One region of the Serratia sp. KH_031 genome, then DNA from elsewhere that is predicted to be linked to it. Evidence: predicted binding sites of a transcription regulator. Region 1 holds the regulator's gene; the other holds the start of a gene.
What was found. Region 1 encodes ArgR, which controls arginine synthesis, uptake and breakdown. Its sites were predicted from a motif close to ANTGAATAAAAATACANT; they were not measured.
Positions count from the first base shown of each region.

Region 2: the regulator ArgR is predicted to act here: its motif matches at 3,629-3,646, upstream of argF (ornithine carbamoyltransferase).

Region 1 covers NZ_CM174496.1:4,355,118-4,361,436, reverse strand. Annotated here, with positions in the region: gene rhaD (rhamnulose-1-phosphate aldolase) at 1-619, shown strand, start outside; gene rhaM (L-rhamnose mutarotase) at 630-944, shown strand; gene yhcN (peroxide/acid stress response protein YhcN) at 1,115-1,378, opposite strand; gene argR (transcriptional regulator ArgR) at 1,759-2,229, opposite strand; gene mdh (malate dehydrogenase) at 2,694-3,632, shown strand; gene AC3ISQ_RS19650 (helix-turn-helix domain-containing protein) at 3,702-3,962, opposite strand; gene AC3ISQ_RS19645 (DNA-binding protein) at 4,144-4,509, shown strand; gene ispB (octaprenyl diphosphate synthase) at 4,554-5,525, opposite strand; gene rplU (50S ribosomal protein L21) at 5,795-6,106, shown strand; gene rpmA (50S ribosomal protein L27) at 6,124-6,319, shown strand, end outside.
Region 2 covers NZ_CM174496.1:560,728-567,046, forward strand. Annotated here, with positions in the region: gene AC3ISQ_RS02450 (dicarboxylate/amino acid:cation symporter) at 42-1,283, shown strand; gene metC (cystathionine beta-lyase) at 1,321-2,508, shown strand; gene argF (ornithine carbamoyltransferase) at 2,581-3,606, opposite strand; gene rraB (ribonuclease E inhibitor RraB) at 3,769-4,194, shown strand; gene miaE (tRNA isopentenyl-2-thiomethyl-A-37 hydroxylase MiaE) at 4,243-5,001, shown strand; gene AC3ISQ_RS02475 (GNAT family N-acetyltransferase) at 4,998-5,501, opposite strand; gene AC3ISQ_RS02480 (hypothetical protein) at 5,713-6,300, opposite strand.

The DNA of each region.
Region 1 (6,319 bases):
GTTCCTGGTGACGGGTTCCGGTAAGTTTTTCCGTAACGTGCAAATCGATCCGGTAGATAACTTGGTGCTGCTACAAATTACCGATGATGGCATGGCTTACCACATCCATTGGGGATTGGTGAATGGCGGCTTGCCGACATCTGAATTGGCAGCTCACTTCCAGTCGCACGTGGTACGCAAACAGGTTTCCAATGGCCAAGACCGCGTCATCATGCATTGCCACGCCACTAACTTGATCGCGCTGAGTTATGTGTTACCGCTGGATAACGCTAGCTTTACTCGCAAACTGTGGGAAGGCAGCACCGAGTGTTTAGTGGTATTCCCAAACGGCATTGGCATCGTGCCATGGATGGTGCCAGGCACCGATGGTATCGGCTCCGCCACCGCCGAACAGATGCGCTCCCACAGTTTGGTGCTATGGCCGCATCACGGCATTTTCGGTACCGGACCGACGTTGGACGACGCTTTTGGTTTGATCGACACCGCCGAGAAATCCTCAGAAATTCTGGTGAAGGTTTACTCGATGGGCGGTATGAAACAGACCATTACGAGTGTGGAACTGGTTGCCCTTGGTGAGCGTTTTGGTGTTACGCCAATGTCAGCAGCTCTGAAAGATTGAGGGAAGTATCATGATCCGCAAAGCCTTTGTCATGCAGGTAAACCCTGATGCCCATGAAGAGTATCAACGCCGTCATACGCCGATTTGGCCAGAACTGGAAACGATTCTTAAGCAGCACGGTGCTCATCATTACGCTATTTATCTCGATGCAGAACGTCATTTGCTTTTTGCCACGCTAGAAATTGAATCGGAAGCTTGCTGGAACGCAGTGGCGCAGACCGAAGTATGCCAACGCTGGTGGAAGTATATGCAAGAGATTATGCCGAGCAACGCTGACAACAGCCCGGTGAGTCAGGAGTTGAAATCGGTGTTTTATCTCGCGTAGTGGAGCTCTCTCCGTGTATGGACTCGTATTTTTGAGTCAAAAAAGCCCTCATAAATGAGGGCAAGGGGTTCGTCGGATAGGACGAATATATTTGGGGATGCACTTTGCTAGTGAACTCGGCAGTGGCAGTGACGAGGGTAATCAGTTCAGCAAATGTGTAATCCCTTATTTTATTTGTAGATTTCAGCAGTTGCGTGGAAGTTACCTTCGTTACGCGCTTCAATGACTCGATATGCGGTCGCGCCTTTGGCGTCTGCTTTGGCAGATAGTGCAGCACGGATATCAGAAGGCGCTGCGGCAACACCACTTACGGTAATAGTCCCGACAGGCTGCAGCTGAGCGGCTTGGGATGCATCGATGGATTGTGCTGCAAATGCACCAAAGGAAAGCATAGATAAGATGCTCAGGGTTGCGATAGTAGTTTTAGTTTTCATAATTTCACCTCATCGTATTCTTTTATAAGTTTTCGTCAACTGTGATTCACGTCACGAAAATGAGTATATGCCTAGTAACGTAAAAAATTAATAGCTAGCTAACAATTTCTAGTGAAACTTTGTTATGAAATTAGCTATCGTTTATAACCACAGAGAATAAAAAACGCTCGCAAAATGATCTTTTGATGATAAATATCAATAACTTCAATCCAATGAGTGTCTTTGACTAAAAGTGCGAAAGATATCAGCATTGATCACTGCCTACATAGAAATGACATGAAAATATGCTGCCATGGGGGGGAAAGGCAGTGATAAAGCGCAGAGAAAATAAAAGAGGCGAACAAAACGTGGCCGTGACCACGCTTTGTTAATAGAGGTTATTACAGTTCTTGCTCGAACAAGGAAAGAATCGCTTCGTACAGCTGACGCGCAGTAAAGGTATTGGCTGGCGTCACAAAAATAGTATCGTCACCGGCGATGGTGCCGAGAATACCTTCAGATTTACCCAGTGAGTCCAACAGACGGGCAATCAGCTGCGCTGCGCCGGGGCTGGTGTGGATCACCACCACCGCATCATTATGATCAACGTCCAACACCAAATTCTTCAGCGGGCTGGTAGTGGTTGGGACGCCGAGTTCTGCTGGAAGGCAATACACCATTTCCATTTTGGCATTGCGTGTGCGTACTGCACCAAACTTGGTCAGCATACGCGATACTTTGGATTGGTTGATATTTTCGAAGCCTTCATCTTGCAGCGCTAAAACGATCTCGCCTTGAGAACTGAATTTTTCTTCTTTCAATAACGCTTTAAACGCCTTGATCAGATCTTCCTGTTTTGCGGGATTACGCATTTGGCACCGTGGAATGTTGACAATGGATGTCATTATTATGCATATAAATGAATTTTTATGCAAAAAAAGAAAGTCAGGCGAAAATAAAACCGCCCAGACAACAAGGAAAGGGCGCCATTTTAACAAAATCGATTCGCCATGAATATGCCTTTCCGTTAGCGGAAATAGTGGCAAGGTTAAGTGAATAAAATGTTATGAAAATGATGTTGTTCTGGTGCGGCGTAAGGGTGTAATGTAACGCCCGGTTAACTCGCTAGGTGAATAATCTCATGTTATTTATGATTAGTATGCGTTATGTCATTAATTCATAAGCCATTTAATCTAAAATAGGCACAAATCAACGAATTTATTGCGTCAGCTCGCAAACTGAATGTTAAGAGATTGTTTTTAAAGACGTAATAATTTATGGTCTGCCCCAAAGAATTCACGGCGTTTTTATATTTAAGATAATAAAGGAGTATAGGATGAAAGTTGCAGTTCTCGGTGCTGCTGGCGGTATCGGCCAGGCCCTCGCCCTTCTACTCAAAACCCAGCTTCCTTCAGGTTCTGAACTCTCTCTCTACGACATCGCCCCAGTGACTCCAGGTGTTGCCGTTGACTTAAGCCACATCCCAACCGCAGTTAAAATCAAAGGCTTCAGTGGCGAAGATGCAACTCCAGCCCTGCACGGTGCGGATGTCGTTCTGATTTCTGCTGGTGTTGCGCGTAAGCCTGGTATGGATCGTTCCGATCTGTTCAATGTGAACGCCGGTATCGTGCGTAATCTGATCGAGCAAGTGGCAAAAACCTGCCCGAAAGCTTGTATCGGCATTATCACCAACCCAGTAAATACCACCGTGGCTATCGCAGCAGAAGTGCTGAAGAAAGCTGGTGTATACGACAAAAACAAACTGTTTGGTGTGACTTTGCTGGATATCATTCGTTCCAACACCTTCGTGGCTGAGCTGAAAGGCAAACAACCGGAAGACTTGAACGTGCCAGTGATTGGTGGCCACTCAGGCGTCACTATTCTGCCATTGCTGTCTCAGATCCCTGGTGTTAGCTTCACTGAACAAGAAGTTGCCGACCTGACCAAACGTATCCAGAACGCGGGTACCGAAGTGGTAGAAGCTAAAGCTGGTGGCGGTTCTGCAACGCTGTCTATGGGACAGGCAGCCGCTCGCTTTGGTCTGTCTCTGGTACGTGCGCTACAAGGCGAAAAAGGTGTGGTGGAATGTGCTTATGTTGAAGGTGACGGCAAATATGCACGTTTCTTCGCACAGCCATTGCTGCTGGGCAAAAACGGTGTTGAAGAACGTAAAGATATCGGCACCTTGAGCGCATTTGAGAAACAATCGCTGGAAGGCATGCTGGATGTCCTGCACAAAGACATCGAGCTGGGCGAAACCTTTATCAACAAGTGATCATTTAGTCTTACTTGACTAAACACAGCCGCCGGGGCGATGTTCCGGCGGCTTTTTTGTGCCTTAAACTCATTGTTTGATACGGCTTTTACGATCCAAGAGACGGTGAGTAAAAGGATCAAAGTAGCGACTTGGCCAGATCTCCGCAGGATGAACACTCAATGCATCCGCAATCAACCATTCTCCTTTCGGCCACGGTCGTGACAAGGCATTCGCCAACGTTGAAGAACTGAGTCCTGCTTGGCGTGACACTGCTGCCAATGTCGTGCCTTTCTTGCGGAGTGCCGCGATCACATCTGCTGGATGCCAATCTGGGTTCCTTGAATTCATGTTCACATTCCTTTTTTGCTTAGAGAAAGTTCTATTAGTGGTATAACTAACAGGTTAAATTTAATCGTTCGCACAACATGAAACGCTTATTCGGAAATTAGGATACCACTAAATTTTCCAAAAAATATCCTAATGATTTCCGAAAATCATCTTTGCATAGTGAAACCCAGAGATAATGGTTATGAAAAAAGAGTGGTTTGCCGCTAAGGACTTGTTAGGCATCGCAGGATTACCTTCCTCGACACAGGGAATCAATTTGATGGCTCGACGTGAGGGTTGGGAAAGTCGCCGTCGCAAAGGTGTGCAAGGTAAAGCCCTTGAATACCATATTGATAACCTACCATTAGCCGTGCGTCATAGCCTGAGTTTGAGCATGAAAGATGAGTCTGCCGGTTATGACGTGGAACGCCCAACACCGTTCACAACATGGATTAGTTATTATGAACACATGAGCGAAACTGAACGAGAAAGGGTGATCCGTTTCTTGGCACGTGGGGGAATCAATAAGCTATTGGCGTGGATTGAAATCGAAGAGGGTGGGGCATAGATCCGCAAATGCGGATCTATTGAAATAAAATAGAAACTATTTTCTTAAAAATCGCGTTGAACCGCAAGATGCGCTAATCCTTCCAGCGCAGCACGGTATGGCGACTCCGGCAACACTTGTAATGCTGCAATGGCCTTATCCGCCTCGTCTTCAGCCCGCTGGCGAGTGTATTCCAGCGATCCACATTGCTTCATGGTTTCCAACACCTCTTCCAACAGATGACGGCCACTCCCTTGTTCAATAGCACCGCGAATCAGCATGGATTGCTCTGGCGAACCATTTTGCATGGCATGTAGCAAAGGTAACGTTGGCTTACCTTCGTTTAGGTCATCACCGGTATTTTTACCCAAGGTTGCACCGTCGGCGCTGTAATCAAGTAGATCATCGATTAACTGGAACGCGGTACCGAGATAGCGGCCATAATCTTGCAACCCTTTCTCTTCGGCTTCGGTAGCACCAGAAAGGATGGCAGAGGATTGTGCGGCAGCTTCAAATAGGCGCGCGGTCTTGCTGTAGATCACGCGCATGTAGTTTTCTTCGGTAATGTCTGGATCGCGCACGTTCATTAACTGCAACACTTCACCTTCGGCAATCACGTTGACGGCTTCAGACATCAGCGCCAACACGCGCAGAGATTCCAAGCTGGTCATCATCTGGAAAGCACGCGTATAAATGAAATCGCCAACTAGCACGCTGGCAGCATTACCAAACGCCGCATTAGCGGTGGCTTTACCACGACGCATATCGGACTCATCGACCACATCGTCATGCAACAAGGTGGCGGTATGGATGAACTCGATCAACGCGGCCACGGTAATATGTTTGTCACCCTGATAATGCAGCGTTCGAGCCGCCAATACCGCGATCATTGGCCGAATACGTTTGCCACCCCCGCTGATAATGTAGTAGCCAAGCTGGTTGATGAGCGAAACATCGGAATTCAACTGTTCGAGAATGGTTGCGTTCACGCCCGCCATATCTTGCGCGGTTAATTCAGTAATCTGTTCTAGGTTCATTGTATTTTTTTCGGCTGTGTTTCTCTTCACCGCGATGAGAACGCTGCTCACATCGGTACATGGCGATAGCATTACTTTTGATTGTACTTGAAAAACGCCTCAGATAAACGCTACACGATGAACTGTGTTTTTTTTCTTCTTTTTTCTACTTTCGACGCCATTCTGCTCTTGTCATGCGTTGGATTTTTGCGTAGAATTCGCGCCCTATTGTGAATATTTATAGCGCGCTCTGTACTAAACGGTTGAGCACGCGGAAAGCGGAGTTTTATATGTACGCAGTTTTCCAAAGTGGTGGTAAACAACACCGAGTAAGCGAAGGTCAAACCGTTCGCTTGGAAAAGCTGGACATCGCAACTGGTGAAGCGGTTGAGTTTGACCAGATTCTGATGATCGCTAATGGCGAAGATATCAAAATTGGCGTTCCTTACGTCAATGGCGGTAAGATCAAGGCTGAAGTTGTTGCCCACGGTCGCGGCGAGAAAGTTAAAATCGTTAAGTTTCGTCGTCGTAAGCACTACCGTAAGCAAGCGGGTCATCGTCAGTGGTTCACTGATGTTAAAATCACCGGCATCAGCGCTTAAGTTAGGAGAGCGGATTAATGGCACACAAAAAAGCTGGCGGCTCGACTCGTAACGGTCGTGACTCTAACGCCAAACGTCTGGGCGTAAAACGCTTTGGCGGCGAATCAGTACTGGCAGGCAGCATCATCGTTCGTCAACGTGGTACTAAGTTCCATGCTGGCACCAACGTGGGTTGCGGTAAAGACCACACTCTGTTCGCTACTGCAGACGGTA
Region 2 (6,319 bases), 1.0 Mb from region 1:
GACTCAAGTCACATGAATAAAACGATAAAAAGGAATCCACTATGTGGGCACGTTTAGAACCGTACAAATCCTCTCTCATTTTATTACTGGCACTAACCTTAGGGGGATTGTTAGGCATTTATGCACCAGATATTGCATTGAAATTACAGGCTATTGGTAAGATTTTTCTTAACCTGCTGTTTATGATTATTGTGCCGTTAGTCAGCGTGAGCGTTATGTCATCCATTGCTGGTATGACCGACCTGAAAAAGCTCGGGCGTATCATGGGGGTGATCTTCGCGGTTTCTATCATCATGGCGCTGATTCCTGCCGCTGGGATTGTCGGTTTGGCCACTTTGTTCGATCCGGCGCAGGGCGTGGTTATCGAATTGACGGAGAAGTTTAAAGCTGGCAGCGGTGATATGGACTTCGTCAGCATGGTAACGACTAATGATTTCATTGGCTTACTGTCAAAGTCTAATATTCTTGCGCTGATTATTATGTCGGTGATCGCCGGTATTGCCATTGGGCAATCGGGTGAGCAGGGTAAGCGTATTTCTAGTTCGCTGAACGATTTGAATACCGTGATCATGAAGATTGTCTCGATCATCATGAAGGCAGCGCCAGTTGGTTTGGGCTGTTATTTTGCTTCGACCATGGCGAGCCAAGATTCACAACTGTTAGTCACCTTTGCCCGTGCCATTGGCTTGTTCTTCGTGGCAACCCTGCTGTACTACGTTTTCGGCTCTATCTTCTATTCCTGGATCGGCGGGGGGATTCCTGCAATACGTGCGTTCTGGAAAAATGCGGTTGAACCTTCAGCCACGGCACTAGGCACCTGTTCTTCTCTCGGCACCTTACCTGTTAGCATCCGTGCCGGTAAAGCGATGGGGATCAATCCTGAAATTGTCGATATTGCCTTACCGCTGTTGGTGAACCTGAATAAAGGCGGCGTAGCGATGATTGCCGCTCTGAAAATTGTGTTTATCTTCGCGGTGTTGGGTTTAGATTTCACCATGGAAACCTTTTTCCTGACCATGCTGATTTCGGTGCTCTCGGCCATTATTGTCGGCGGTGTTCCCGGTGGCGCATTCCTGGGCGAGATTTTCATTGTCACCACCTTGGGCTTACCGTTGGAAACTATCCCAATGCTGGTGGTGCTTGGCACCATTACTGATGCGCCAGCGACATTGATCAACGTTATTCATGACCTGAACGCGGCGCAAATTGTTGAGCGTTTTGCGGGCAAGAAAAACACCTCTACCGCCTCTCAGTCCAATACTCCGGTAATGGATGTGGAATAAACTCTGTTAACTCATTGAATATAAAAGCAGGCAGATTATGACATCTAAAAAAATAGAAACCGCTTTAGTCACCGCTGGCCGTAAAGCGAAATTTACCCAAGGTTCGGTAAACTCGGTCATCCAACGCGCGTCTTCATTAATCTTTGAGTCCGTAAAGGCGAAAAAACATGCGACCGCCAATCGCGCCAAAGGAGAGTTGTTTTACGGACGCCGTGGCACCTTGACCCATTTCTCTTTCCAAGACGCGATGACGGAATTGGAAGGGGGCGTTGGCTGCTCTCTTTACCCTTGCGGTGCGGCAGCGGTGACTAATGCCATCTTGGCTTTTGTTGCCAAAGGCGATCATATCTTGATGACCGGTGCGGCCTATGAACCGACACAGGATTTCTGCAACAAGGTGCTGGCGCGCTTGGGCGTGGCAACGACCTATTACGATCCGATGATTGGCGCGGGCATTGCCGAGTTGGTCCAACCGAATACCAAAGTGGTGTTCCTCGAATCGCCAAGCTCGATCACCATGGAAGTGCAGGATGTTCCCGGCATGGTCAAAGCGATTCGAGCGGTGAATCCTGAGATTGTTGTCATGATTGATAACACTTGGGCGGCCGGTATTTTGTTTAAGGCGCTGGATTACGGTGTGGATATCTCGATTCAGGCTGGCACCAAATACATTATTGGTCACTCCGATGCGATGCTGGGCACCGCCGTATCTAATGCTCGTTGTTGGGATCAACTGCGTGAAAATTCCTATCTGATGGGGCAAATGGCGGATGCAGATACGGCGTATGTGGGCAGCCGGGGGTTAAGAACCTTGGGCGTACGCTTAAAACAGCACGAAGTTAGCAGTGTCGCGGTGGCTAAATGGTTGGCTGCACGGCCAGAGGTGGCGCGCGTAAATCATCCGGCGTTGCCTTCCTGTAAAGGGCACGAGTTTTATCAGCGAGATTTTAGCGGTAGCTGTGGGTTGTTCTCTTTTGTACTGAAAGAAAGGCTGACGGATGAGCAAGTTGCCCATTACCTGGATAACTTTGAGCACTTTAGCATGGCGTATTCATGGGGCGGTTTTGAATCACTGATCCTAGCGAATCAACCCGAGGAGTTGAACGAGATCCGCCCGGCAGGCAAAGTTGATTTCACTGGAACCTTGGTGCGAGTGCATATTGGTTTTGAAAATATTGACGACTTGATTGCCGATCTGGAAGCCGGTTTTGCACGGTTGAAATAATGAAGTTGGGACACGGATTAACCCTCCGTGTCCCATTGCCAATGCGTGACGCGCCCCGGCAATATGTTTTAACTATAGCGTCAATGACGGATTCAGCGTTGCTACCATCACCGCTTTGATAGTGTGCAGGCGGTTTTCGGCCTGATCGAACACCACACTGTGCGTTGACTCGAACACTTCATCGGTCACTTCCATCCCACCATGCAGATCGTATTGCTCTGCCATTTGCTTACCGAGCGTGGTTTGGGAGTCGTGGAATGCGGGTAAGCAGTGCAGGAATTTGACGTCTGGATTGCCAGTGAGTTGCACTAGCGCCATATTGACCTGATACGGTCTCAATAAAGCGATACGTTCCTGCCACACTTCTTTGGGCTCCCCCATCGACACCCAAACGTCGGTATAAAGGAAATCTGCGTCTTTCACCCCTTCGGCAATATCTTCGGTCAGGGTAATTTTCCCGCCGGTCTGTTGTGCCAATGTTTGGCACTCTTTCACCAATTTCTCTTCCGGCCAGCAGGCTTTCGGCGCGACTAACCGCAAGTCCATGCCGACCAACGCGGCCGCTTCCAATAGCGTGTTACCCATGTTGTTGCGGGTATCGCCCAAGTAGGCGAATTTCACTTCATGCAATGCCTTACTCGGTAAATGTTCTTGCACGGTGAGCAGATCGGCCAACAGTTGAGTGGGGTGGAACTCATTGGTCAGGCCATTCCAAACCGGCACTCCGGCATAGTTCGCCAAGGTTTCCACCAGATTCTGACCGTAACCGCGATATTGAATGCCGTCGTACATTCTTCCCAACACACGGGCGGTGTCTTTCATCGATTCTTTATGGCCGATCTGGCTGCCACTTGGGCCGAGGTAAGTAACCTGCGCACCTTGGTCAAATGCGGCAACTTCGAAAGAGCATCGAGTGCGGGTTGAGTCTTTTTCGAAGATGAGCGCAATGTTCTTGCCTTGCAGGTAGCGAGTTTCGTTGCCCTGCTTTTTAGCTTGTTTCAGTTTGGCGGAAAGCTGCAACAGAGCCTGAATCTCTGCCGGTGTAAAATCCATTAACCTCAAAAAATGACGGCTGTAGAACGGGTTGGTCGTACTCATATCCGTGTATCCTGATTATTTGAATGAATTAAAATTCACTTTATATGTATGAATATTCAATTTCAACCCCATAAAAGAAATCTTTCATGTTTCTCATAGCAGCGGCGGCGGCGCTGTGGGAAAATAACCGAAATGTAGGCCATTTGACTTGAGGGTATCAGCATGGCAAACCGTGAATTACTGAAAGAACAAAGCGAAGAAACTCGCCTGATCATCGAAGAACTGTTAGAAGACGGTAGCGATCCCGACGCGCTTTACACCATCGAACACCATTTCTCTTGCGAGAAGTTTGAAACGTTGGAACAAGCTGCGGTAGAAGCCTTCAAACTGGGTTACGAAGTGACAGACGCCGAAGAGCTGGAAGTGGAAGATGGTCAACTAGTAATGTGCTGCGATGTGATCAGCGAAGTTAGCCTGAATGCCGAAATTATCGACACACAGGTTGAGCAACTGGTGGCGTTGGCGGAAAAATGCGGCGTCAACTACGACGGTTGGGGCACTTACTTTGAAGATCCGAACGGTGAAGACGGTGAGGATGACGAAGACGGTGACTTTATCGACGAAGACGACGACGGCAAGCGCCATTAATTATTTCTCTCAGTGGGCTGCTTTTGCGGCCCCTGCATAAAAACTCAAATGAAATACCAATCACTCCTTTCTCCGATTTTAAATTTCCTGCATTGCGAAACGCCTGACGCATGGATCGACGCCGCCCGCCGACCAGAAAATCTACCTCTGTTGTTGACTGACCATATGGTTTGCGAGCTGAAAGCGGCTCAGACCGGTATGTGGTTGATCCGCCGTTACGTGGCAGATAAAGAGAGCGGCGATGCTCTGCTGGCGTTGCTGAGGCCTTACGAAGCCTTTGTGCATGAAGCGCAAGCGGTGCCAGAAGCGTTGTTCCAGCAAAGCCAATTCACCAAAAAGATCTTGCCGAAAAACGGCTCGGTTTATGGTCAAGATCTGGTAGATAAAATGGTGCTGCTAATCAAAGAAGAACTGCATCATTTCTCGCAAGTGTTGGAGATTATGCAGGCGCGGGAGATCCCGTATAAGAAGATCACCGCCAGTCGCTATGCGAAAGGGATGATCCGTGAGGTCCGTACTCACGATCCGGTCACCTTGATCGATAAATTGATCTGTGGCGCTTACATCGAAGCGCGATCCTGTGAACGATTCGCCAAACTGGCGCCATATCTGGATGACGAGTTGAACCGCTTCTATGTTTCGTTATTGCGTTCCGAAGCGCGTCACTATCAGGATTATTTGACGTTGGCGGAGCAAGTGGCGGGTGGTGACATCAGCGAACGCGTGGCGCATTTTGGCCGGATTGAAGCGGAGCTGATCCTATCGCCAGACAACGAGTTCCGCTTCCACAGTGGTGTGCCTGCTTAAAGCGTTTTCAGCATTCTGACTTCACAGTCAACATGCCCAGTGCTGCCCATCGCATGGTCGATATGTTCAAACCCCAAATGTTCATAGAGACCAATGGCTTGGGTCAGACTGGCGGTGGTTTCCAGATAGCAGCGGCCAAAACCCTGCTGACGACCAAAATTCAGCGCTTCGAGCGCCAAACGTTTCGCTAATCCTTTACCACGTAATAGCGGCAGGAAATACATTTTCTGCAATTCGCAAACGTCAGCGGCGCCACCTTGCAGCGGTGCAACGCCACCGCCACCCGCAATTTTCCCATCAATCTCAATCACCCAATAGGCACTGCGCGGCTGGCTATAGAGTTGATAAAGCGTATCCAGATTGGGATCGGACACGGTATAGCCTTTGTCGGCAGTTAACCCATGTTCGGCAGAAACTTCGCGAATGACGTCGGCGATAGCGACATTATCTTCAGCCGTGATTGGGCGCACCAGAAGATGCACTGGGGTTGCAGTTGTCATGTGTTTTCACTCACCAAAGGTCATTAAAAGAACCAGCGTGGTTCGGTATAACGTTATTCTTGATTGATATGTTGTAATAACACTGATTCCTTGAATCTTACAAGTCGTATCCGTTTCTTAAAAATGACAAATAACATGAGAAAATAAAAGGGCTACTAAAAAGTAGCCCTGACAGGTGTTTGCTGTCGAACGTGGCATCAGCCCGTAAAACTTATTTTGCCGCTTGAGTGGTGATCTCAAGAGTATCTGTGTAGCTCACCAGTACGGTTTGATCGACTTTCAGGTTCTTCATCCGAGCTTGGAGATCAGGATTTTCAACCGAAATCACCTTGCTTTGACCATTGGGTTCTTTGAAGGTGACTTGATGTTTTTTCAGGTCGATATGAGTCACTTTTAACTGCACATTCAGTTGGCGGAATGCATTACCGTTCGGTGTTGGGTTGTCTTTCGTCGCTCGGTTGACTTCTTCTGCGCTAGTCACGGTAGGAGCGGTTTTACTCACATCGGTATCTAGCGTCACGACAACAGAATGCGTCACCACGGCTTTCACTAGATCGCCCGCTTTCAAGTTAGCAAGATCTTTGGCCTGATCCGTGAGTTGAACCGAAACTTCCTTGCCGCCTTCTCCTGCCAGTACAACAATGCGTTTTTCCTGATCGACAGAAATAACTTTAGAAACTACTTTTTCTGCTTGTATGGTTCCTGCTACTGGGATCTCTGCAGCATAAGCCGGCAGGCTACCAGCAACCAAGAAAGACAAAGCGATTGCAGTGCTAATCAAAGTACGAATTGGCTTCATTAGACAACTCTCCGTGTTA